One region of the Ignavigranum ruoffiae genome, then DNA from elsewhere that is predicted to be linked to it. Evidence: a T-box and tRNA genes for the amino acid it is inferred to sense, from the RefSeq annotation. Region 1 holds a T-box; the other holds one or more tRNA genes.
The links. The T-box of region 1 lies ahead of leuS (leucine--tRNA ligase). A T-box ahead of a tRNA ligase gene usually reads a tRNA of that ligase, here a tRNA-Leu.

Region 1 (12,138 bases):
AAAAGCAGAAAACTTTTTAGTAAAGTTAATGTGAGTATGATGCTTTTATCAAGCGTGTTCGTACTGGAAAATGTTAAACCAACAAATACACTTCCTGTACTAACCAAAACGGTAGAAGCGAAAAATTCTCCAAGTCAATTTTTAGGTTTGGTGGCTGAATATGCGAAAGAAGTTGCTGCTAAAAATGACTTATATGCCTCAGTAATGATTGCCCAGGCAGCCTTGGAATCAGGCTGGGGAAATTCGACATTAGCGACAAACTATCACAATTTATTTGGGATTAAAGGATCTTATAATGGTCAATCAGCTCAAATGAATACCTTAGAAGATGATGGTAGTGGTAATTACTATGGAATTACTGATGGCTTTAGAGTTTATGACAATTATGGTCAATCATTAGCCGATTATGCGAGTGTATTAACTGGAGATAATAATCCTGATTCTTGGCGTTATAATTTCTATAAGGGTGCGCGAAAGAGTAATACCAGTTCATATACCGATGCTACAAGTTGGTTAACGGGTCGCTATGCTACCGATACTTCGTATGGTCAAAAATTAAACCAATTAATTGCGAATTATAATTTGACTCAATATGATGGCGGATATGCTCAAGCGGTTGAAACACAAGCAGCTACACCAAGTGACTCCACACAACAAGCTGTGGGTGCTGGTTCTTATCAAGTCAAGGCTGGTGATTCAGTCTGGGGCATTGCTCACCGTTATGGCATGACCATGGAAGCTTTACGAGCAGCTAATAACTTATCAGGTAACTTTATTTATCCGGGCCAAGTCTTAGCTGTTAGCGGAACAAGCATTGCAAGTCAACCAAGCCAAGCTGTAAACAATCAAACAGGTTCAGCTACCCTTGATAGCACGGAAGCAGCTGCTGGTTCTTATGTAGTTAAAGCTGGAGATTCAGTCTGGGGTATTGCCCATCGCTATGGTATATCTATGGAAGCTTTAACTTCAGCCAATGGAATTAGTAATAACTTTATCTATCCAGGTCAAGTTCTGCAAGTCAATGCTGGCCAAGTTCAAAAACAAACACCAAGTCAAGCGATTGATGCAACCAATGTGGCAGAAACTTCGACGGGTTCACTGTCAGGTTCATCTTATACCGTTAAAGCTGGAGATTCTGTTTGGGGCATTGCTCACCGCTTTGGCATTTCAATGGATAGTCTAGTAAGTGCCAATGGTATTGTTAATAATTTTATCTATCCAGGTCAAAGTTTAGCCATTAATGGCCAAGCTGTAGCAGCCCAAACAAATAATCAAACAGAAACAACACCTGCCGAACCTGTTGCTGAAACAGCTCAACCGGTTGAAACTACTGTGGCTGATAACGGCGTGGCTACTAGCGCTAGCTCACAAGGAACTTATGTTGTTCAACGTGGGGATTCATTATATGCGATTGCCCGAAAAAATGGTATTTCATTGGATGAATTAGTGACTTTAAACGGATTTTCCGGGTATGATCAATTGATTTTACCAGGTCAAGTTGTTTTAGTTTAAATTAAATAGTGTAAGGTTTGAAGTATTAGAAGTGTAATGATTTTAAGAGAGCTTACATTTGCTGCGAGTAAGTAATCATCGCTTTGAACTCGTCAAACAGACTTATTCTTCTGAACGATAGTAAGAAGAATCGTAAACTCTGCGTTAAAGATTTTAAGGGGATTTATCCCGAATAATAGGTGGTACCGCGTTAACTCGCCCTATATTATCTGCTAAAGCTAGATAATGTGGGGTTTTTTTGTATAATAAGAATTAGAATCATTAGGAGGAGCATTATATGACCTATCAACATCAATCCATTGAGAAAAAATGGCAAAAATATTGGCAAGACAACCATACTTTTAAGACACAAAATCGAGGAATAGATCATCCCAAATACTATGTTTTAGATATGTTTCCGTATCCATCAGGACAAGGATTACATGTGGGACATCCTGAAGGATACACAGCGACGGATGTGATGGCGCGGATGAAACGTGCGCAAGGTTATGATGTACTCCATCCAATGGGCTGGGATGCTTTTGGTTTGCCCGCTGAGCAATATGCTTTGGATACGGGTAATGACCCAGCTGAATTTACTCAAGATAATATTAAAAATTTCAAACGACAAATAAATTCGCTTGGATTTTCCTATGATTGGGATCGGGAAATTAATACCACAGATCCAGAATATTACCGTTGGACTCAGTGGATTTTTACTAAACTTTTTGAAATGGGCTTAGCATATGAAGATAACATTATGGTAAATTGGTGTGAAGCCCTAGGAACGGTCTTAGCAAATGAAGAAGTTATTGATGGTGTTTCAGAACGAGGAGGCTATCCAGTTGTACGCCGACCGATGAAACAATGGGTCTTAAAAATTACGGCCTATGCCGATCGCTTGTTAGAAGATTTAGACGAGATTGATTGGCCAGAGAATGTTAAAGATATGCAGCGAAACTGGATTGGCAAGTCCGAAGGGGCTTTAGTTAAATTTGCCGTAGATGGTTATGCAGAACTAGAATGCCAAGTCTTTACTACACGACCTGATACGCTTTTTGGTGTATCTTATATTGTCTTAGCACCGGAACATGAGCTTGTAGGTCAAATTGTTACGGATGAACAAAAAGCACAAGTAGAAGCCTATCAAGCCCAAGTTGCTAGTAAGTCTGACCTAGATCGGACCTCACTCGCTAAGGAAAAAACAGGGGTATTTACTGGAGCTTACGCCATTCATCCAGTGACCCAAGAGAAACTTCCCATTTGGATTGCCGATTATGTACTTGCTAGCTATGGAACCGGCATGGTGATGGCCGTACCTGCTCATGATCAAAGAGATTATGAATTTGCCCATCACTTTGAATTACCTCTGAAAGCTGTGATTGAAGGGGATATAAGTCAAGAGGCTTATATTGAAGATGGCATCCATATTCATTCGCAATTTTTAGATGGTCTAAATAATCAAGCAGCGAGTGAGAAAATGATCGCTTGGCTTGAAGAACATGATCGAGGTCAGCGAAAGGTTAATTACCGGCTTCGGGATTGGATTTTCTCTCGTCAACGTTATTGGGGAGAACCTATCCCAGTCATTCATTGGGAAGACGGTACAACGACGGCAGTTGCTGAAGCCGATTTACCAGTCGTTCTACCAAAAGCTGACAATATTAAACCGTCAGGAACTGGCGAATCGCCACTAGCTAATATTGAAGATTGGTTATATGTGACCAATCCTGAGACCGGAATGAAAGGTCGTCGAGAAACAAATACCATGCCACAATGGGCTGGCTCTTCTTGGTATTTCATTCGTTATATGGATCCTCATAATCAAGCGGAATTAGTATCGAAAGAAGCGATGGAAAAATGGCAAAATGTTGACTTATATATTGGTGGTGTAGAACATGCTGTGCTCCATTTACTCTATGCTCGCTTCTGGCATAAAGTTCTGTATGATTTGGGACTAGTTACGACTAAAGAACCTTTCCAAAAGCTATTTAACCAAGGAATGATTCTAGGCGAAAATAATGAGAAGATGTCAAAATCAAAAGGGAACGTGGTCAATCCGGATGATGTGGTTAAAGAATATGGGGCAGATACGCTTCGGGTATACGAGATGTTTATGGGGCCTCTGGATGCTTCGATTGCTTGGAGTGAGAATGGTCTAGAGGGTAGCCGGCGATTCCTTGACCGTGTCTGGCGCCTGATTATCGATGAAGAGAATAATCGCTTGCAAGCAAGTATCCAAGATGCAGCCAACCCTAATTTAGAGAAAATCTATCATCAAACTGTTAAGAAAGTCACCCAAGATTATGAAATCCTACATTTTAATACAGCAATTTCACAACTTATGATTTTCTTAAACCAAGCGAAGGATGAAGAAATTCTTCCACGAGAATATATTGAAGGTTTTGTTAAACTCTTAGCGCCAATTGCGCCTCATTTGATGGAAGAAATTTGGCAATATTTAGGTCATCAAGAATCTATCAGCCTAGCAGCTTGGCCAAGTTATGATGAAAGCTTAACATTAGAGAAAATGATTGAGATTGTGGTCCAAATTAATGGTAAAATAAAGGCAAAACTTCAAATAGAAAAAGATATGGCTAAAGATGCCTTAGAAGAGAAAGTACTGGCTCTAGATGAAGTCAAACAAGCTTGCCAAGACAAAGAAATTAAGAAAGTGATTGTGGTTCCAAATCGGTTAGTGAACATAGTGGTTAAATAATTTAAGGAGGTGTTTTCTTGAAGAGTCCTTTAAATGACAATGATCTGAATAATAAACTAAATCAAGACCATGATATGGATGCCAATGAGGAGTTAAGTCAGGTATCCTATCGACAAAAGAACAAGCAACCTTTAGATGATGATTATTTCACTTATCAAGAGCTTCATGATTTACAAGCGGCTAAACAAAAAGCTTCAGAGAATGAATTCCGCTATCATTCAATTAAAGATGATTTAATTCGACAACGACAAGAACAAAGTCGTGTTCATCGAAAAAGTAACTTATTAAGTGATCTTTTTCAAAAGAATTATGAGGAATACTACGATCTAAATAAATTAGAACCGATCCAATCCTACAATCAGTTTCCAGAAGAAGCAGAGAAGGAAGAGACCCCTGTTGCAGATAATTCCAATGAGGAGTTTGAACAAAACGCTGATCTGAATGAAAGTCAAGCTTCCGCGATTGAAGGATCACCAAGCGATGCAGAATCTTCGCCTGGAATATTTCAAGCTTTACGTCGTTCGATTAATCACTTACAAGCTTCAAGTGAACAAATCGTCCAACGGAAAGAAAAGAAGAAAAGCTTTCTAGATTCTATTGCCCAAGCAAAAATGAAAATTAAAAACTTCCGGCAAGATGCAACTGGACTGGATCAGCCATCATCAGCTGAATCCATGAAGCAGAATGATCAAGCTGAAATCCAGGATAAGAATCGCATAGCCACTCAAGAACTTGAAAAAGATCAAACGGTCTATTATGTTCGTGACCGAGAAAATATGGATCGTTCTGAACTTGCTGATAACGAAAACGAGTCGTTTGAGCGAGTAGATCCGATTGAGATTGAACCGACGCCTTCGACGCCGAATATCTCTGCTGAAAGTAGCGAAGAAGAACAAGCGATTGTGGCGACTGAACCGGAAGAAGAACAGACTGAAGAACCAAGCTTATCTGCTGACCAAAACCAGAATAACCTTGAAGAAGAAGTATTATCAGCAACCGCTGAATTCCAAGAACCGATTTTGACGGATACGGTCTTGAGTGATGTGACTGCTGAAGCAGATATTACGATTGAACAACAGATTCATGAAGAGAAAGATGAGATTGATCGTAGTGATAAACTGATTAAAAAAGATAATTTTGTTTCAGGGGCGGCCTGGCTATCGGTCGGTTACGTAATTTCCAGGGTGATAGGGGCCTTATATGTGATTCCTTGGGCGACTTGGTTTGGCGAAGGTTGGAAGCAAGCCAATACCCTTTATAGTGCCGGATATAAGCCTTATTCTTTATTCTTAGCGATTGGTACGGCTGGATTTCCTTCGGCAATTGCCAAACAAATGGCCTTGTATCATGCAAAACGTGAATATCGCGTGGCTGATCGACTCTTCAAGCATAGTTTAATGATTATGCTGGCCACGGGATTAATTTCTGGCTTAATCTTATTTATCCTAGCACCTTTCTTGGCTGAAATGTCACCTAATGTTAATAAAGAAGGGGCAGTCTTGGTTTTAAGATCTTTAGTCCCAGCCTTGCTTATTCTACCGATAATGAGTCTGTTTAGAGGGTATTTCCAAGGCTTTAATGACATGAAACCTTCGGCGGTCTCTCAATTACTTGAACAATTTGCCCGGGTCATTTATATGTTAGTGGCAACTTACGCGATTATGGTCGTGATGAAGGGCGAGGTGACGCCAGCGGTGGTACAGTCAACCTTTGCTGCCTTTATTGGTGCGCTTGTATCCTTGGTCTATTTAGTAATTATTTATCTTCGTCGTTTGCCTGATATTAAGCAATTGCTAGAACAATCCGAAGATAAGATTACTGTCGATTTTAAGGATAGTCTAAAAATTATGACCTTTGATTCCATTCCGTTTATCATTTTGGGATCAGGCATTATCATTATGCAATTAATTGATACCTATAGTTTCGGTAAAATTCTAGAAAAGAGCTCAATTCTATTGCTTACCGAAATCGATGAGTTATATGGCGTCATGAGTTTGGACGTCGATAAGCTGATCATGATTATTATTTCCTTATCAATTGCGCTCTCATCAGCCTTTGTTCCTTCCTTAACTGGGGTCTTCGCTCAGAAGAAATATCAAGAAACGGCCAAAATGGTCCAACATATTCTTTCTGTATTCTTTATGGTGATGATTCCATCTGCGATTGGTTTAATGGCCATTTCAGATAATATTTATCAATTATTCTACCCCTTAGGTAGTGAAATGGGGCCAGCACTCTTAATTACCGGTTCTTTTACGGCGATTATTCTAGGGTTATATACGGTCTTATCGACGATTCTACAATCGATGAACTTTAGACGCTTAGCAGTTCGTTTCTTAGTCGTCGGAATTATTGTTAAGATTCTCTTGCAATATCCATTGGTAGTCTTCTTCCAAGCTCATGGTGCTTTACTATCAACCATGTTTGCTTTGGCCATTTCTAGCTTATTGATGTGGATCAAACTCAACCGAGTTCTGAAATTTAACACTTATCAGTTAACCTTAGACTTCATCAAGATATTGGTACCGGCCATGTTGATGGGTGTTGCTGCCTTGATGTGGAATCGGGTCTTCAATCTTTTATTTGGACCTGTGGGACGTCTGCTAACCTTCTCCAAGGTCATGATGGTAGTCATTATCGCTGTCTTTATCTATCTCGTCTTGCTGGCCGTTCAGGGGATGCTATCCATTCTGATTGGTGATCGTTACCAAGCCTTACAAGAAAAGATTAGGATAAAACTATGAGATTAGATAAGGTGCTTGCCCATGCAGGTTTAGGAACACGGCGACAAGTCAAGAAGATGATTCAAGCAGGTAAAGTAGAAATAGACCAAGAGGTCATTAAAGATCCGGCTTTCCACTTAGATCCGAAATTGGTTGAGATTACCTGTGAAGGGCAGCCTGTTCACTATCAGCAATATTATTATCTGATGCTGAATAAACCTTCAGGAATTGTTTCAGCGACTGAGGACCATTATTTTGAAACCGTCATTGACTGGGTCGCTGCAGATTATGGTCATGTCGACCTATTTCCGGTCGGCCGTTTAGACCGGGATACCACGGGTTTATTGTTATTAACCAATCATGGTCAATTAGCCCATCAATTATTATCGCCCAAGCAAGAGATTGGTAAAGTCTATCGAGCTTGGGTCCAAGGCCGGGTTGAAGCGAATGTCATCACAGCCTTTGCAGATGGGATTGACTTAGGCGATTTTATCACTTTGCCGGCACAGCTATCGATGATCAATTATGATCCGGCACAAGATCGGACATATATTGAAGTTGAAATCTATGAAGGGAAATTCCATCAAGTCAAGCGTATGTTTTCAGCCTTTGATCATCAAGTTCTGACTTTGCAACGGATTCAAATGGGCCCGATAGTCTTAGACCCCAACTTAGCTTTAGGACAGTATCGTCCTTTAAAGCCTGAAGAAATGCAACAATTAAAGCCTTTTGGCTTAATAGAATAAAAGGAGTGGGAAAATGGAAAAAATTCATTGGTTAGACGAAGTGACTGCGAGAAAAGAGGATTTATTAGCCGATCTGTTTCGATTATTAAAGATTGAATCAGTTCGAGATGATGCTTTAGCGAGTGAAGAAGCTCCTGTGGGACCAGGACCTTTGAAAGCCTTGAATGAATTTATGCAGATGGCTGAGGAAGATGGATTTACGACCCAAAAATTTGGACCTTGGGCCGGACGCATCGAACTTGGTCAGGGAGATGAGTTAGTCGGAATATTAGGACATTTGGATGTTGTTCCTGCAGGTTCGGGCTGGCAAACTGATCCCTTCGATCCGGTAATCAAAGATGAACGAATCTATGCTCGTGGTTCAAGTGATGACAAGGGGCCAACCGTTGCCGCCTATTTCGCTTTGAAATTGCTACGTGAACTCGGGGTTGAATTTAATAAACGCATTCACCTAATCGTTGGAACTGATGAAGAAAGTGGCTGGCAATGTATGGATTATTACTTTAAACATGCTGAAATGCCAGACTTAGGATTCTCACCCGATGCTGATTTCCCAATTATCAATGGAGAGAAAGGAAATGTTTCGGCTCTATTCTCTTCTAAAAATACTGAAGAACAATCTGGCCAACTAGAATTAGTCAATTGGCAAGCTGGTTTAAGACCGAACATGGTGCCTGAATCGGCCCAAGCTCAAGTTAAACTAGTTGATGCTAACTTATCTGCAGAGACTTTGGCGAATGCCTTTAATCATTACCTTGAGCAGCATCAATTTAAGGGTCAAATAGATATCAAAGATCAAATCGCTGATTTAACCTTAGTTGGAAAATCCGCACATGGATCTACTCCAGAAAAAGGGATCAACGCAGCGACTCATTTGGCCAAGTTCTTAGCTGACTATGCTTGGACGCGTCTAGATGCCCAACAAATGATTCAATTATTAAGTCAAGAATTATTTGAAGGCTTTGATGCGAGCAAAGTGGGCGTAGCCCACCATCATCCGGTAATGGGCGATGTTTCAATGAATGTCGGCATTGTTAATTTCAACCTGGATGATGGCGTATCAATGAATGTGAATTTCCGCTTCCCTGAAGGTACAGATCCAGAAAATATGCTAGCACAAATGAAAAATCAATTGACGGAATATACGGCATTAAGTTTTGAAATGGGTGCCCATAAAGAACCTCACTATGTGCCAGCGGATGATCCGCTTGTAGCCACTTTACTAGACGTATATCATCGCCAAACCGGCTTACCAGCTCATGAACAAACGATTGGTGGCGGCACTTATGGTCGTCTAATGCCTCGCGGTGTTGCCTACGGAGCCCTATTCCCTGATTCGATCGACACCATGCATCAGGCTAATGAATTCCTCGCGGTTAAAGACTTGTTAAGAGCAACGGCTATTTATGCTGAAGCGATTTATGAACTTACAAGATAGCATGAAAGTCATCCAATCCAAGCAGAATCCTCAAGTCAAACAATGGAAAAAATTGCATACCGCAAAAGGTCGTAAACAGACCCAGACTTATTTGATTGAAGGATTTCATTTGGTAGAAGAAGCCATCCAAGCGGGTTGTCAGTTGCAAACGTTGATGGTCACCGACCCTAATTTTCTTGAGCCGAGCTGGCAAGATCGTTGTCCAGCTATTGAAATTAGTCCAGAGATTGCTAAAGAAATCAGTCAGACGGAACAAAACCAGGGCATTTTTGCAGTAATTAAAAATAACCATGATTCTGTGAATCTTGAAACTTTAATCAATCAAGGGAGTCGCTTCCTAATTTTAGATAATATCCAAGATCCAGGAAATTTAGGAACCATGATTCGAACTGCGGATGCTGCGAATTATTCAGCGGTTTTTATGAGTCCGCAAACGGTGGACATCTATAATGACAAGGTTATTCGGGCGACCCAGGGTTCTCTCTGGCATCTTCCTTGTATTAGCTATCCTTTAGCTGATTTAATCCCAAAATTACAAGCCGCAGCGATTAAGGTTTATAGTTCAGCACTTGATCAGACATCGCTAGATTATCGGCAAATATCTCGAGATCAAGACCTAGCTTATGTGATTGGCAATGAAGGTCAGGGAGTTTCGCCAGAAATCCAAGCCTTAAGTGATGGGCTTGTCCATATCCCGATGCCGGGTCAAGCTGAATCTTTGAATGCAGCAGTGGCAGCCAGCATTTTAATGTTTTATTCTTTGCCTGATACTGAAGCCTAATTAGGGTAAAGAGATTGTTCGATGTCCATCAGATTCAGTCAAAAGAAAATTTTTATTGAAAAATAAAGTTCAAAAATATTTATGTATCCATAGCAAAATGACCGCATTGAGGTTCATAAATCTTGCTATTTTAAATTAAAAGCTCCCTCTTAAGTAGCTTGCTAACATTGATTTCAAGCTACTTCATGGGGACTTTTTTTGGTTAACGTACGCAGGATTGGCAGATTTACACAATTTTTACAATAAATTAACCAATCCTTCATGAATAATTTACATTGGTTCTCTATAATAGCTGTGGTATTGAGAAATAGTGTATTGGAGGATTGTTGATGACTTTAAATTGGCAAGCAGATCGTGAATATATGTCCATTGTAGAAGAAATCATGAATCTAGAAGAAGTTAAAGGTCTAGAGAAGTATGTCCATCATCGTTTTACCAATCGGTTGGCTCATTCAATTTCAGTATCTTATCGCTCATTTCGTTGGGCGCGACGTCTAGGTTTAAATCGACGGTCGATTGCTCGAGCAGGCTTGTTGCATGATTTATTTTTCTATGAAAGTCATGAGAAATCAACCGTAGGTGGTAAAGGGCACAATTATGAGCATCCACGGATTGCTTTGGCCAATGCGATCAAGTTGGTAGAATTATCAGATATGGAACAAGATATTATTTTGAAACATATGTTTGGGGCGACCTTAGATTTACCACGTTATGCTGAAAGCTGGGTTGTCACCTTAATGGATAAAGAAGCTGCGATTAGTGAATTGTATCATGGTTATCTTTCCGTCTTCGTGAATGAATGGCGGCAAGCTGCGGATACTTATCGATCATTAATTAAACCAGCTTTTCGGTTTTCTAATTCCTTGAAATAAATAACTGATTGACCCATGAGCTAAATCTCGCTATACTATAGGTAATAAAGGCCTTGACGAAATCCGTTGAAACGCTAAGCACAGGGAGATTTAGCATGACTGAAACTAGATCAGTAAGTCGTTATCAACCTTCAATTTCCGAGCTGATCTGTTAAGACATCTGTTGAAAAGGATCCCGTTATCCCGGTTAAAGATTTAAGAGTTTGAATTTTTAGGTAATAAAGATTTAAAAATAAGGGTGGTACCACGGTAGCGCGTCCCTTTCGGGGGATGGGCTTTTTTTTATTTTATTCAAGGAGATGATTGTGATGAAAGAGATTAACGAGTTAATTCATGCGATGGAAGAGTTACTAAAACAAGCCTTAAACGACATTGAGCAAGCAGATTCAAGTGATGCGTTAAAACAGATTCGGGTGAAATATACGGGTAAGAAAGGAAGTTTAAATCAATTTACCCGACAAATGGGACAGCTGTCTGCTGAGGAAAAACCGCAACTCGGCCAAGCGATTTCTCATTTCCAAAAGGATTTCAATCAAGCCTTTGCCGAAGCCAGTGCAGCCATTCAGGCTGAAGAAATGGCTCAAGCCTTAGCCAGAGAAGCTATCGATGTTACTCTACCAGGTAAACGTAGAAAATATGGCACTCGTCATATCTTGACCCAAACGCGACAAGAAATTGAGGATTTCTTCTTAGGTATGGGTTATCAAGTCATCGAAGGGCCAGAAGTCGAATTAGATGCTTATAACTTCGAACGTATGAATTTGCCTAAAGATCATCCAGCTCGCGATATGCAGGATACATTTTATATTGATGAAGAAGTCTTGTTAAGGACCCATACATCGCCAGTTCAAGCACGGACTTTAGAAATTCATGATTTCTCTAAAGGACCATTGAAGATGATTTCTCCAGGTAAGGTATTTCGACGCGATGATGATGATGCGACGCATTCTCATCAATTCCAACAAATTGAAGGCTTAGTGGTCGATCAAGGAATTACTATGGCTGATTTATCTGGTACCTTACTAGCCTTTTCAAAACAAATGTTTGGCGAGGATACTGAAATCCGCCTACGTCCTTCTTATTTCCCCTTTACTGAGCCTTCTGTAGAAGTTGACGTGACTTGTTTCAAGTGTCATGGTCAAGGCTGTGCTATGTGTAAAAAGAGTGGTTGGATTGAGATCCTCGGTGCCGGCTTGGTACTTCCCAATGTCTTACGGATGTCAGGCATAGATCCAAGTATTTATTCTGGATTTGCATTTGGTTTGGGGATTGAACGGGTGGCTATGTTAAGAAATAATATTGATGATATTCGCCACTTCTATCAAAATGATATTCGTTTTCTTCAACAGTATAAGGGAGGCGCTTATT
Region 2 (12,138 bases), 680 kb from region 1:
GGTAACAGGTAGGCCATCGATCCAACAATCGGGTTGAACATAACATCCTCTGGGGCCACAGTCGTAATAATGTAACGATGAAGTAGATTTCCCAGTAGATAGCCTAGTAGAATCCCCACTAAAGATTGAATAATTGTTTCACGATAGATATACATTGTCACTTCTTTATTATGGAATCCAAGAACTTTGATCGTTGACAATTCACGTAATCGTTCCGAAACATTGATATTGGTCAAATTATAAAGGATAACAATCGTAAGGAAAATTGCCACCACGATCAATACTTCCATAATCATATTGAGTGAATCTACTACAGTAGCTATCTGATTTATATGAGATATGTTTTGAATAACACCTTCAACACCCTTTAAATTCATAAATTGGGTTGCTATTTCTTCCACATTTTCTTTAGACTTATCTTTTAGCTGAATAAGCTGACCATTGGTTTCATAGTCTTGTGCGAAAGATTTTTCATAATATTCTGAATTCATAAAGACAAAATGAGCAATATACATTTCTGTAACATCAGCAACTTTAATCGTATGATTTTTCCCTTGTGAATCTTCAATTTCAAAAGAGTCACCAGGTTCTAGATCCAATAATTTAGCCAGTTTTTCAGAAATTATTGCCCCGTCAGAGCTCAACTTTAAGGCTTCTCGATTCTCCCGATGATTCAAGTTCAAATATTGGTTGAAAGCAAGCGATTTTTCTGGAACGATCAAATTGATTTCTTGTTCATCCGCTTTCTTTCCAGCAACTTTTGAAAGTTTATCGAAATGGATAGCCAAATGATGAGCAATGTCATCTTGATCTAATTTTTCCGATAATTTATGGTTTTCTTCATCAGTCAAGTAATCTTTTTGAGCGACAATCATGTCGTATTGGATTATTTCTTGGAATTGTCGATTACTAATCCCTGAGATAGAGTGTTGGACCGCTAGACCAGCAAAAAGCAAGGCCACACCCCCACTAACACCAAAGATTGTCATAAACATCCGTTTCTTATAACGAAAGATATTTCTTGCGGTAACCTTCTTGGTAAAGGAAAGCCGTTTCCAGATAAAAGGGATGCGTTCTAATAAGATTTTTTCCCCCTGAACGGGTGGTTTTGGTAATAACAATTGGGCTGGACTTTCTTTTAATTCTTGTCTAACGACTTTTAGTGCTGGTATGACCGCACTGATAAGTGCGAGGATTATGGCAATCAAGGTAACATCCCAATAGAAGTGAAGTTCTAAAGGTTGAATCTTATATGCATCTTTATATGCTGAATATACAATGATTGGTAATAAGGTATGTCCTAGGGCAATCCCTATTGTTGCTCCCAATAGACTCGCAACTAATCCATATACAACAAACTTCTTACTTACATCACGATCCGTATAGCCTATGGCTTTTAATATTCCAGCATTCATTCTTTCTTCATCGACGAACCTTGTCATCGTATTAAAAGTAACTAAAGCAGCCACAAAATAAAGAAAAATCGGAAAAATATTGGCCAAATCTTCAACTATTTCCTCGATATTCGTGTAAATTTTATAACCTTTGGCTCCGGGCGTTTCGCGTCGAGTTAAAATCGAATATTTAGATTCAGTCAAATTTGTTATAAACTCTTCCGCTTTGACAATATCTTTTTCAGCTGTTTTAATCGTTTCTTCGGCATCAGCTTTCTTTTCTTCAAATTTGTGGTGTTTGTCCTCATATTTTTTGGCATTATCTTGCCATTCAGCTTCTGCCAAATCATAACTAGCTTTTTTCTCATCATAAACAGCTTGCAAGGCTTCTGGATTGGCCTCTGCTTGGGCTTTTAATTGATTTAAAGTTGCTTTACTCTCGTCTAGTTGACGACGTCCTTGGTCTAATTGATCTTTTGCATCTTCTAATTCGATTTCCTTATTTTTAATTTTTTGACGACTATCAGCAATATCTTGTTGTCCTTCTGAAATCGCTTCTTGAGTATCGTCCCTTAATTCTTGATAACGTTCTGCAGAACGATGGTCAAATTGGTCCTCAAGCTCTTCTTTATGCTTATGTAGACGCTTGATATATGTCTGACTATAGGGATTCACTCCAACTAAGTTATCAAAGCTTAAACGAGCATTCATATAAACCGGAGAATCGAAAGTTATCGGTGCAACGACACCATAAGCCTTTAATTCACCTGAACCTGATTGAGAAGGACCCAAACTTACAGTCGACAAAATCTCCGTTGAATCAACGAAACCAACCACCTTAAATTTATGATTCTCCAAATTATAATGGTCAAGACTGTTAGGTAATTCTTTCACATCAATCCAAGAGTCCAAAGGATATTGATCCATCATATCTGAATAGAGCGCAATTTCATTCTTTTTGCTCGGCAGAATGCCCTCTACCAATCGATATTGGGAAAGACTTGGAGTTTTAGAAAAAATTCGTAAAGACTGATTGGTTCTTTTAATAACGACATCTTGTTGATAACCAAATTCGACTTGATTAATCCCAGCCACTTGCTGAATCAAATCTTTATCATCTTGGTTCAACCCATATTGACTCATTACAATGATATCGGCTAATTGATGTTGATCAAAATAATCTTGACCGGTTCGACGCATGTCAGGACCGGTAACTTTTAAACCCACTAAGGCGAAAGATCCTAAAGCTATTAAACAAATAATTGAAAAAAATCGTCCTTTAGAATGTCTAAAAGCCTTGCGGATATCCTTCCATAAGGTACTTTTCTTCATGATTCTCCCTCCTACCATTCAAGTTCTTCAATTAGTTTGGGCTGATCATTCAAAGAAATTTCAGACACACTAGCGTCATGCATATGGATGACTCGGTCTGCAATCGGCGCTATGGCACTATTGTGGGTAACAATCACAACCGTAGCTCCCTGTTTACGACTCATATCTTGAAGTATTTGTAATACTTGTTTCCCCGTATTATAATCCAAAGCACCTGTTGGCTCATCACACAAGAGAATCTTTGGTTTTTTGGCCACTGCTCGTGCAATTGATACACGTTGTTGCTCCCCACCAGAAAGTTGGGCAGGAAAATTATTAATTCGGTGCTCAAGGCCTACCTTTTTTAAGACTTCCACAGGGTCCTCAGCATCTTTTACGATTTCAGTAGCGAGCTCAACATTTTCTTTAGCAGTCAAATTAGCTACCAAGTTATAAAATTGAAATACAAATCCTACATCATTTCGCCGATATTCTGTTAATTGATGAGAACTATAATCAGAAATATCCTGATTATCAATAATGACTTGCCCCTTAGTATTACTGTCCATGCCACCAAGAATATTTAATACCGTTGATTTACCTGCACCAGAAGCGCCGAGAATCACAACCAGTTCGCCTTTTTCAATTTCAAAATTGACATCTCGGTTAGCCGTTATTTCAGTATCTCCTGTTTGATAAGTTTTATAACTATGTTTCATTTCTATATAACTCATATCTTCACTCCTTATGAATATTTACCCTAGATTCGGTAGAATTAAATAAAACACGCCTCAAATAAAATGAACAGCGTGTTGATTATTTAATGGTCATATTATAAAATGACCTCAGATAGGAATCAATAAGCAATAATCAACAAGTTGTTGATTTAGGAAGGATAAAACATGAGTCAACGACAAACAAAAACTAAAGAAAAAATCAAACAAGTCTTAATCAAACTCGTTAAAGAAAAGGGCTTAGCCAATGTTACCGTTAGCGACATCGCCCGCGAAGCTCAAATAAATCGCGGAACTTTCTATCTACACTACATTGACAAATTTGATTTAATTGAAAAACTAGAAACAGAAGCGATTAACGATTTATCTGCGATATTATTGGCCGAACCTGAAAAAGAAGCCCTTACTTCCCCCATCGAACTTTTCCCATATAGTCTAATCCTACAGACCATGTACTATATCAAAGATAACTATGCTTTTATTGCTACCATGACGCAACAAGGACACAACCAAGAATTTATGGAACAGTTCAAAAATATCTTGAAACAATTAATCCAACAAAAATTAGATCGCCACCATATCCAACTGGCTAATGTTTCAGGTCTTTCCGTGGAATATGCTGATGAAATCCTTTCCAGCAGTATCTTGGCCATCGTTACGCTTTGGGTTAGACGGGAGCTTAAAGAAACACCAGAAGAAATTGCCGAAATGATTGTCCAGACTAAACATTATGGACCTTATCAAATTATTCAAAAATATTAAACTGTACCCAATTCTTAGCTCTTGAAACAAAACAAACAAATTACCAAATTATAAAGAATGACATTTGGATTGAAGTATTTGACAGATAGGCTAATAATAGCGTATAATAAATTCTATCGTCATGCGGACATGGCGGAATGGCAGACGCGCTATCTTGAGGGGGTAGTGAGTGAATACTCGTGTGGGTTCAAATCCCATTGTCCGCATTATCAATTTTTGTTGTTTTTTTAAAGAAGTATAAACGTTGGTAATATAATGTTTTAAATGTAAAATGATATTGTTTGATATTAACTAAAATCAAATTTTACAAACAATTTTACATACAACTTTTATAAATTAATATGTCCTCAACAAAATTCAACAAAATATTATTTTTTAAGAGCCTGTAATTGGCTCTTTTTATTTTTAAATGAGATAAAAAATGTAACAGACACAAAATAAGAATCCTGTCACTCGCAAGAAGATGGAAATCCACGCAGCTTACAATCTCTTACGATTTGTCAATTAGAGATTGTCTAATGGATTTAGTTCGGAAAAGCAAGGCTTTGAAAAACGACCAACCCAGATATCTCTTTTTATTCTTCAAAAAAACATATAATCTTTAGTTCGAGTAATCTAAAAAGTTATTTTTTCTTAAGTCGGAAGCATGGGCATACGAGAACCCTAGGATCAGCATACTTTACCCACATCAATCCCTTGAAGCCTCCGGCTTTTAGGGATTGAGTCGAAAAGTAAGTCTGGAGCTTATGAAAATAAGCGGAAGACAGTGCCCAATTTTTTCTATTATTGATAGATACTAATCTCTCATAAATTTAGTAAAACAGAAAATTTTAAAGAGATTAAATGAGTTTTGATAATTTCATTAACAAAATACGAATCCTGACACTCGCAAGAAGATGGAAATCCACGCAGCTTACAATCTCTTACGACTTGTCGATTAGAGATTGTCTAGTGGATTTAGTTCGGAAAAGCAAGGCTTTGAAGAACGACCACGCCCAACACTCTCTTATTTTATTATTCAAAAAATATAAATTTTAGTTCGAGTAATTTATTAAGTTATTTTTTCTTAAGTCGGAAGCATGGGCATACGAGAACCCTAGGATTAGCATACTTTACCCACATCAATCCCTTGAAGCCTCTGGCTTTTAGGGATTGAGTCGAAAAGTAAGTCTGAAGCTTATGAAAATAAGCGGAAGACGGTGCCCAAGAGTTCGAGTAAGCCCATGCCATAGACTTAAACAAGAAAAAATTGTCTAATCCCATTAATTAGTCTTTCTAAAATTATAATCTTTCTCATTTTAATCACATTATTTGTTTGATTATCAGTTAAATATCATAGTTCCTTGAATGGATACTTATGCCTTTACAAGCTTATTCTCTTTTGTTAGAATTCGTACTATAAATTCTGAGAGTTTACAGATGTAATCTCTACTATTTTATTTAGGAGGATGGTTTGATGGCAATTATTTTATTTTTATTCGTTTTTCTTACCTTATTGTTTTTACTTTTCCGCATGAGTCGGACTCACGTAGCCTATGCCAAACGGGTCTTCACCGGCTTGGGCTTAGGGATTGTCCTGGGGGCAATCATTCAGTGGCTATACGGCGTTGAGAGTGATACCACCAATCAAATAATGGATTGGATTTCGATCGTCGGCTCCACCTATATCAAATTGTTACAAATGTTAGTCGTGCCTTTAATCTTTGTTTCCTTGGTTAAAGCCTTTACCCAAATGGAAGGCCATAGCCACCTAGGGAAAATCTCAGCCCATATTCTTACCGTTTTAATTGGGACTGTTTCTGTTGCAGCGACATTGGGAATTGCCTCAGTATTGCTATTTGGACTTAATGGCGCTGAATTCAGCCAAGGTGCTCAAGAATTGGCTCGCATTGAAAGCCTGCAAGAACGCAGTGCCATGGTTGCCGACCTCAGCCTACCTCAACAGATTATTGAATTCGTGCCAAGTAATATCTTCGAAGATTTAGCAGGTAGCCGACCAACCAGTACCATCGCGGTCGTTATCTTCTCAGCCTTAGTAGGAATTGCCTATCTAGGTGTCGCCCGAAAATATCCAGAAGATGCACGAACTTTCAAGGGTATTATTGATGCCCTACACCGCATTGTCATGCGCTTAGTATCACTTGTTTTACGCATGGCTCCTTACGGAATTCTGTCTCTGATGACCATGATGGTCGCTACTTCCAGCTTACAAGCCTTGTTGAACATGGGAACCGTCTTATTGGCTTCATATTTTGCTTTTGCCATTATGTTTATCATTCATGGACTCATCTTGGCAGTCAATGGTCTGTCACCGATGACTTACTTTAAGAAAGCTTGGAATGTCTTGAGCTTTGCCATTACCTCTCGCTCTAGTGCAGCGGCTCTGCCTTTGAATATTGCGACTCAAGAAGAGGCCTTTGGGGTCGACTCTACGACGGCGAATTTCTCAGCCACTCTGGGAATGTCCATTGGCCAAAATGGCTGTGCCGGAATTTATCCTGCCATGTTAGTAGCTATTATTGCTCCAACCGTTGGTCTTGATTTATCTAATCCGATGACCTGGTTAACCATTGTCGCAACTGTAGCGATTTCTTCATTTGGTGTCGCTGGTGTTGGTGGGGGAGCTACTTTCGCTGCCTTGATTGTCTTTGGAACCTTGGGCTTACCGATTGAAATTATTGGTCTAATGGTTTCTATCGAACCGGTGATTGATATGGGGCGGACAGCATTAAATGTTTCTGATTCTATCGTGGCAGGTCTAGTCACTTCTAAACGACTACACTCGATGAATACACAAGAATTTAATGATCCCGAACAACAATTAACAACTGAAATTGGTTAATTAATAGACTTATTGTTTAAAAAGCTATTCTAAACCTGCTTGAAAGTAATTTCTTGCGCTTTGGGATAGCTTTTATCTTGCTCAATTATTGATCCATTTCTACTTGGCTTAAATTTATTTTCGGCTATAATTAAATTATAATGATAATCTCTTAAGTCCGTTCGTCAATTTTGCTGTTTTTTGCTTCAACGATTCAGAAAGAATAATGAAATTAGAGGAGGATCTGTATGCTTAAGAAGTGTCAACCCTATCTGTTGTTTAGCTTAGCTATCTTTTTTATCTTTAACCTATTTTCCCCTCACGTTGTAGCCAAAGACTTAAGTTTTGAAGATTTTATCGGAACTTATACGCTAGAGGATAGTTTTATTAAGGAGCTTTCTGTCGAAGAAGACCAGGTCATACTTTATCTAGACGATATCGAGCAAGCTATTGGCAAAGATGACCCGCTAGAAGAAGTTTACCTGCAGATTAAGAATTTTGTGGCCAACGAACCTAGACAGGACTTAGCTGATCCCACTGAAAGTAATCAAGACTCGCGCTTAATCGCCAAAGCTTCTTATCAAGAAAATAAAGATACCGATCATGAAGTGAGTCACCAATTAGTCTTTGAAGATTTGATTCAATCGGCAATGGTTCAAGATAACCGCTTAGAATTAGCTTTAAATGATAAGTATCTCTTCCAACTTTCTAAGGACAAAGATGGTAACTTAGTTGATGACCAGCACCAAGTCACTTTCAACAAGCAATAACTTTATAGAGACACATGGAGCAATCACTTATCCAATAGAATTTAAATATTTAAACAAAAATAGACCGAATATTTACCTGCATCGGCAGAAATAAATCTGACGAATAGTAAATATCCGGTTTTTTTTATGATATATTGATTGACTGAACCCGAGAACTTATGTCTGGTTTCTATACCTTGCCTACACAGACAAAATTTAGCTTCAATCTTATCTAAACTTTATCAACCGCGTTTCAGACCGATACGCTGACTTTGTGGATCCAATGAGATCACTTCAACTTCAACAATATCGCCGACGGCGACCACTTCTGCAGGATGCTCGATAAACTTATCTGATAATTTGGAAATATGAATTAAGCCGTCTTGCTTGACGCCAATATCGACAAACGCTCCAAAATCAACCACATTGCGGACCACCCCTTGCAAGGTCATACCGACTGATAAATCTTCAAAACTTAAGACATCCTCGCGTAAGATCGGGGTAGCTTGACCATCACGAATATCCGCCGTTGGATGCATCAAGCCAGCCAAGATATCCTCGAGGGTTTCTTTACCAGTAGCCAAACCTTGACTCAATTCAGTAAGATTAAGCTGGCCGAGGGCCTGTGTGGCTTGTTCACTGCCCAGGTCAGCCAGATCAATACCGGCTAGGGCTAAGATTTTCCGGGCCAAGGGATAGGATTCAGGATGAATCGAGGTCTGATCTAAGGGATTGTCTCCACCTAAAACCCGGATGAAACCAATCGCTTGCTCAAAAGTCTTGGGACCGAGTCGTTTTACTGCTTTAATCTGGTCTCGCGACTGATAGCTACCGATACTATTGCGATAATCCACAATATTCTTGGCGGTCGTTGAACTCAAGCCTGAAACATGCTGTAGGAGTTGAACCGATGCCGTATTGATATCGACGCCAACTTGGTTTACCGTCATGTTGACCACGAAATCGAGTTGTTCGTTTAAGGCTTTTTGGGATACATCGTGTTGATATTGACCCACTCCCATTGATTTAGGGTCGATCTTAATTAATTCTGCCAAGGGATCTTGCAAACGACGGGCGATTGATACCGCTGATCGTTCTTCCACTTGGAAATCAGGAAATTCTTGGCGAGCAACCTCACTGGCCGAATAGACTGAAGCCCCCGCTTCACTCACCACAATAAAGCGAGCGGCTAGTTGATGTTCTTGGATGACTTGGGCCACGAACTGTTCAGATTCTCGACTGGCTGTTCCATTGCCAATCGCAATCACTTCAATTTGATATTCTTCGATAAGTTCAGCTAGTTTGTCAGCTGCGGCTTGTCTTTGAGCTTGGCTGGCCGGTTTATGCGGATAAATGACTGCTTTGGCTAAGACGTAACCTGTTTCATTAATCATCGCCAATTTACATCCCGTTCGATAAGCTGGGTCAAAGCCCATAATCCGTTTGCCCTTTAGGGGAGCTTGGAGTAACAAATGACGCAAGTTATAACCAAAAACTTCAATCGCTTGTTGGTCAGCTTCTTCTGTCATTTGGTTGCGGATCTCACGCTCTATCGCTGGTTGAATGAAACGCTTGTAGGCATCTTCGATGGCTACCAAGACACGGTCCTTCTTCGGCTTGGCCAAAGAATCAGCCACAAAGCGTTTAACCATATAATGAATCGCTGGTTCAGCATCCGCCTCCACCTTGACCGAGATGACGCCTTCTTTTTCAGCACGATTCATCGCCAATGTCCGATGGGCCTGAAGTTGGCTCAGCTTTTCCGTGAAATCATAGTACATTTCATAGACCTTTTGCGGGTCTGATTCTGCGTCTTTCAATTGACTTTGGACCACCGCATTATAATGATAATACTTGCGAATAAAATCGCGGAAATCAGCCCGATCAGACACAGCCTCAGCGATGATTTCATGGGCTCCCGCTAAGGCGGCTTGAACGTCTTCTATCTCTTCGGAAAGAAATTGCTCAGCCTTCTGCTCAATATTGCCAGTCTCTTCTGGGGCTTGTAACCAATCTGCTAATGGTTCTAGTCCCTGTTCCTTGGCAATCATGGCTTTGGTTCTCCGCTTTTGCTTATAAGGTCGGTAGAGATCTTCAACTTGTTGCAAAGTGTCAGCTTGTTGGATCGCTATTTGTAATTCTGGGGTGAGCTTGTCTTGCTCAGCAATCAAACGTTCAACATCCGCCTTTCGCTCAGCTAGGGCTAAGATTTGCTGTTGCTGTTGTTGGATTTCATATATTTGAACCTCATCTAAGGATCCCGTCCTTTCCTTACGGTAACGGGCAATAAAAGGGATCGTATTCCCCTCCGCTAACAATTCTAGCGTTGCTTGGATCTGCCGAGCTTTAATTTGGGTCGCCTGACCTATCTGTTGAATTAAATCGGCTTGAGTCATAATCTCTGACATAGAACAATTCCTCGCTTTCTATAACGAGCTAATTATAGCATAGGTTGATGGGACCAACAAAACCTGGGCTTTATACTTAGGCAATATAAAGTCATATAGCTTTCTTAATATAAAAAGCTGGGCTCCCTAATGAAACCCAGTTTTATAAAGATTGACTTCTACCGTTTTATACTTTTATATTGCACTTATATCCAACGTTTTTCCAAGTCAGTCCATTTTGTTTTGTTTTTTCCAAAGTGTCATCAGCTTAACATAGTGATAAATCACGCTATTTGCTAGCTGACTGCTTACCAATACATCACAACTTCGTAGCTGTCTTCAAAGTTCAAATCGCCAAAGAGATCTAACAAATCACGACCATAATCACCTAGATTATCCAAACAGTAGCGCGCATTAATAAAGGTAATCTGCAAATCGGGCAAATCTAAGAGGACATCCCATAAAGCATCTAAATTATGTCCCGTATAATCAGGCAACTGTAACATCTCAATCAAATATTCATAGGTCGCTTCTCGACTGGTCATCATTTGCCCATCAATAATATAGTCCATAGTTTCCTCCTAATATAATTGTTCAAAGGTCTGATAATGATCGGGGGTGTAATAAATCAACCCATCATTGGAATAAATCAAGCGTTCAGGCCCGCGATGGTCGGTATAACCTGATTGAAGGTCAGCCTCGTAATACTGTCGGCCTTGTGCTTTGGGAAGTTTGCCTTCACGATTACCGAAACGATTGCCACCTACCACAAATTCTTTGTCTTGAGGAGTCCAGCCACGGTTCTCCGCTTCCTGTTTACTAATATAATTGTCAGGTAAACGCTGGTACTGATGAATATAAGCGGCCACTTCTTCTTTACTATAATAATAGCCATCCTCTTGAATGTGGCTGGCTTGTTCGGTCACTCCTTGCGAAACTTCTTGAACCGGTGAATTCGTATTGGTAAAGAACCAGACCAAACCCGCTAGACAGATTAACAATAGACTGGTTAGTGTTTTTTTGCTTTCCATAGTTAATTCCTTTCATTTTTTATTATCATAACAGAAAGTCTGCATTAAAAATACCTTGCCGGTTAAAGCAAGGTAAATTATTTGTTGCTGGCAGAATCTTTCATTAAAGTCCTAAGTGGCCTTTGACTAAATCTTCAATGCTTTGCAAGCTTTCTTTCACATCAGCATCATTTAAGACAATATCTTCGATGACTGTATTCAATTCATTAAAGACCTCACCAGAACCTACATATGGAACTTGTGATTGTCCGTATTCTAATTCTTTGGTTGCTGCTTCAACATAAGGGTTTTCTTCCAAATATTTCTTCCAAATTTCAGAATCTGTACCCGATTTGGTAATTGGTAAATAGCCTGATTTGGTGGCCCAAGTAGCTGTATTATCGGCCTCTAAAAGATAAGCCATAAAAGCCACAGCACCAGCTTTCTCTTCATCAGTGGCTGATTCGAAGATCCCTAAATCATTCCCGGCAAATAAAGTTAAAGCTTCACCCTCACCGTAAACTGGGATTTCAGCCGTTTCTAAGGTCATTCCGGATTCCTCAACCCCTGGTAATACATAAGGGATTCCGGCAGAAGAACCGATATAAAGAACAGACTCACCTTGAGAGAATGGACCAGACATATAACCATCTTCACCAGCGGTCCGAGCATAGCCTTGATCAATTAAATCTTTTAAGAATTGCATAGGTTCCACGGCTTTATCTGAAGCGATATCGGTTGAAGATAAGTCTTCAGCGATCCAAGTAGCCCCATTTTGACGGGCCATGGTTTCTAGTTCCATGGAGAAGCCATTCTCTAAGCCCATGGCTGGTTTATCTACGCCAGCTTCTTTCAAGGCATCACCTAAAGCTTTGACTTCATCCCAGGTCTTAGGAACTTCAACGCCCGCTTTATCCAATAAGTCCTTATTGACGAACATCAAGCGAACTGATTTAGAGAATGGAATCGC

Region 2: it has a tRNA-Leu gene. The T-box ahead of leuS (leucine--tRNA ligase) is inferred to sense a tRNA for this amino acid. The anticodon was not compared.

Annotation. Positions count from the first base shown of each region.
Region 1 covers NZ_CP096206.2:728,122-740,259, forward strand. The annotation lists gene M0R79_RS03595 (LysM peptidoglycan-binding domain-containing protein) at 151-1,512, shown strand; T-box leader at 1,514-1,718, shown strand; gene leuS (leucine--tRNA ligase) at 1,790-4,210, shown strand; gene M0R79_RS03605 (putative polysaccharide biosynthesis protein) at 4,228-6,954, shown strand; gene M0R79_RS03610 (pseudouridine synthase) at 6,951-7,679, shown strand; gene pepV (dipeptidase PepV) at 7,693-9,117, shown strand; gene M0R79_RS03620 (TrmH family RNA methyltransferase) at 9,101-9,898, shown strand; gene M0R79_RS03625 (HD domain-containing protein) at 10,228-10,770, shown strand; gene pheS (phenylalanine--tRNA ligase subunit alpha) at 11,070-12,138, shown strand, end outside.
Region 2 covers NZ_CP096206.2:1,407,230-1,419,367, forward strand. The annotation lists gene M0R79_RS06615 (ABC transporter permease) at 1-2,726, opposite strand, end outside; gene M0R79_RS06620 (ABC transporter ATP-binding protein) at 2,738-3,439, opposite strand; gene M0R79_RS06625 (TetR/AcrR family transcriptional regulator) at 3,608-4,201, shown strand; tRNA gene M0R79_RS06630 (tRNA-Leu) at 4,325-4,407, shown strand; gene M0R79_RS06635 (L-cystine transporter) at 5,658-7,043, shown strand; gene M0R79_RS06640 (hypothetical protein) at 7,271-7,792, shown strand; gene M0R79_RS06645 (Tex family protein) at 8,014-10,179, opposite strand; gene M0R79_RS06650 (barstar family protein) at 10,467-10,730, opposite strand; gene M0R79_RS06655 (ribonuclease domain-containing protein) at 10,740-11,189, opposite strand; gene M0R79_RS06660 (ABC transporter substrate-binding protein) at 11,293-12,138, opposite strand, start outside.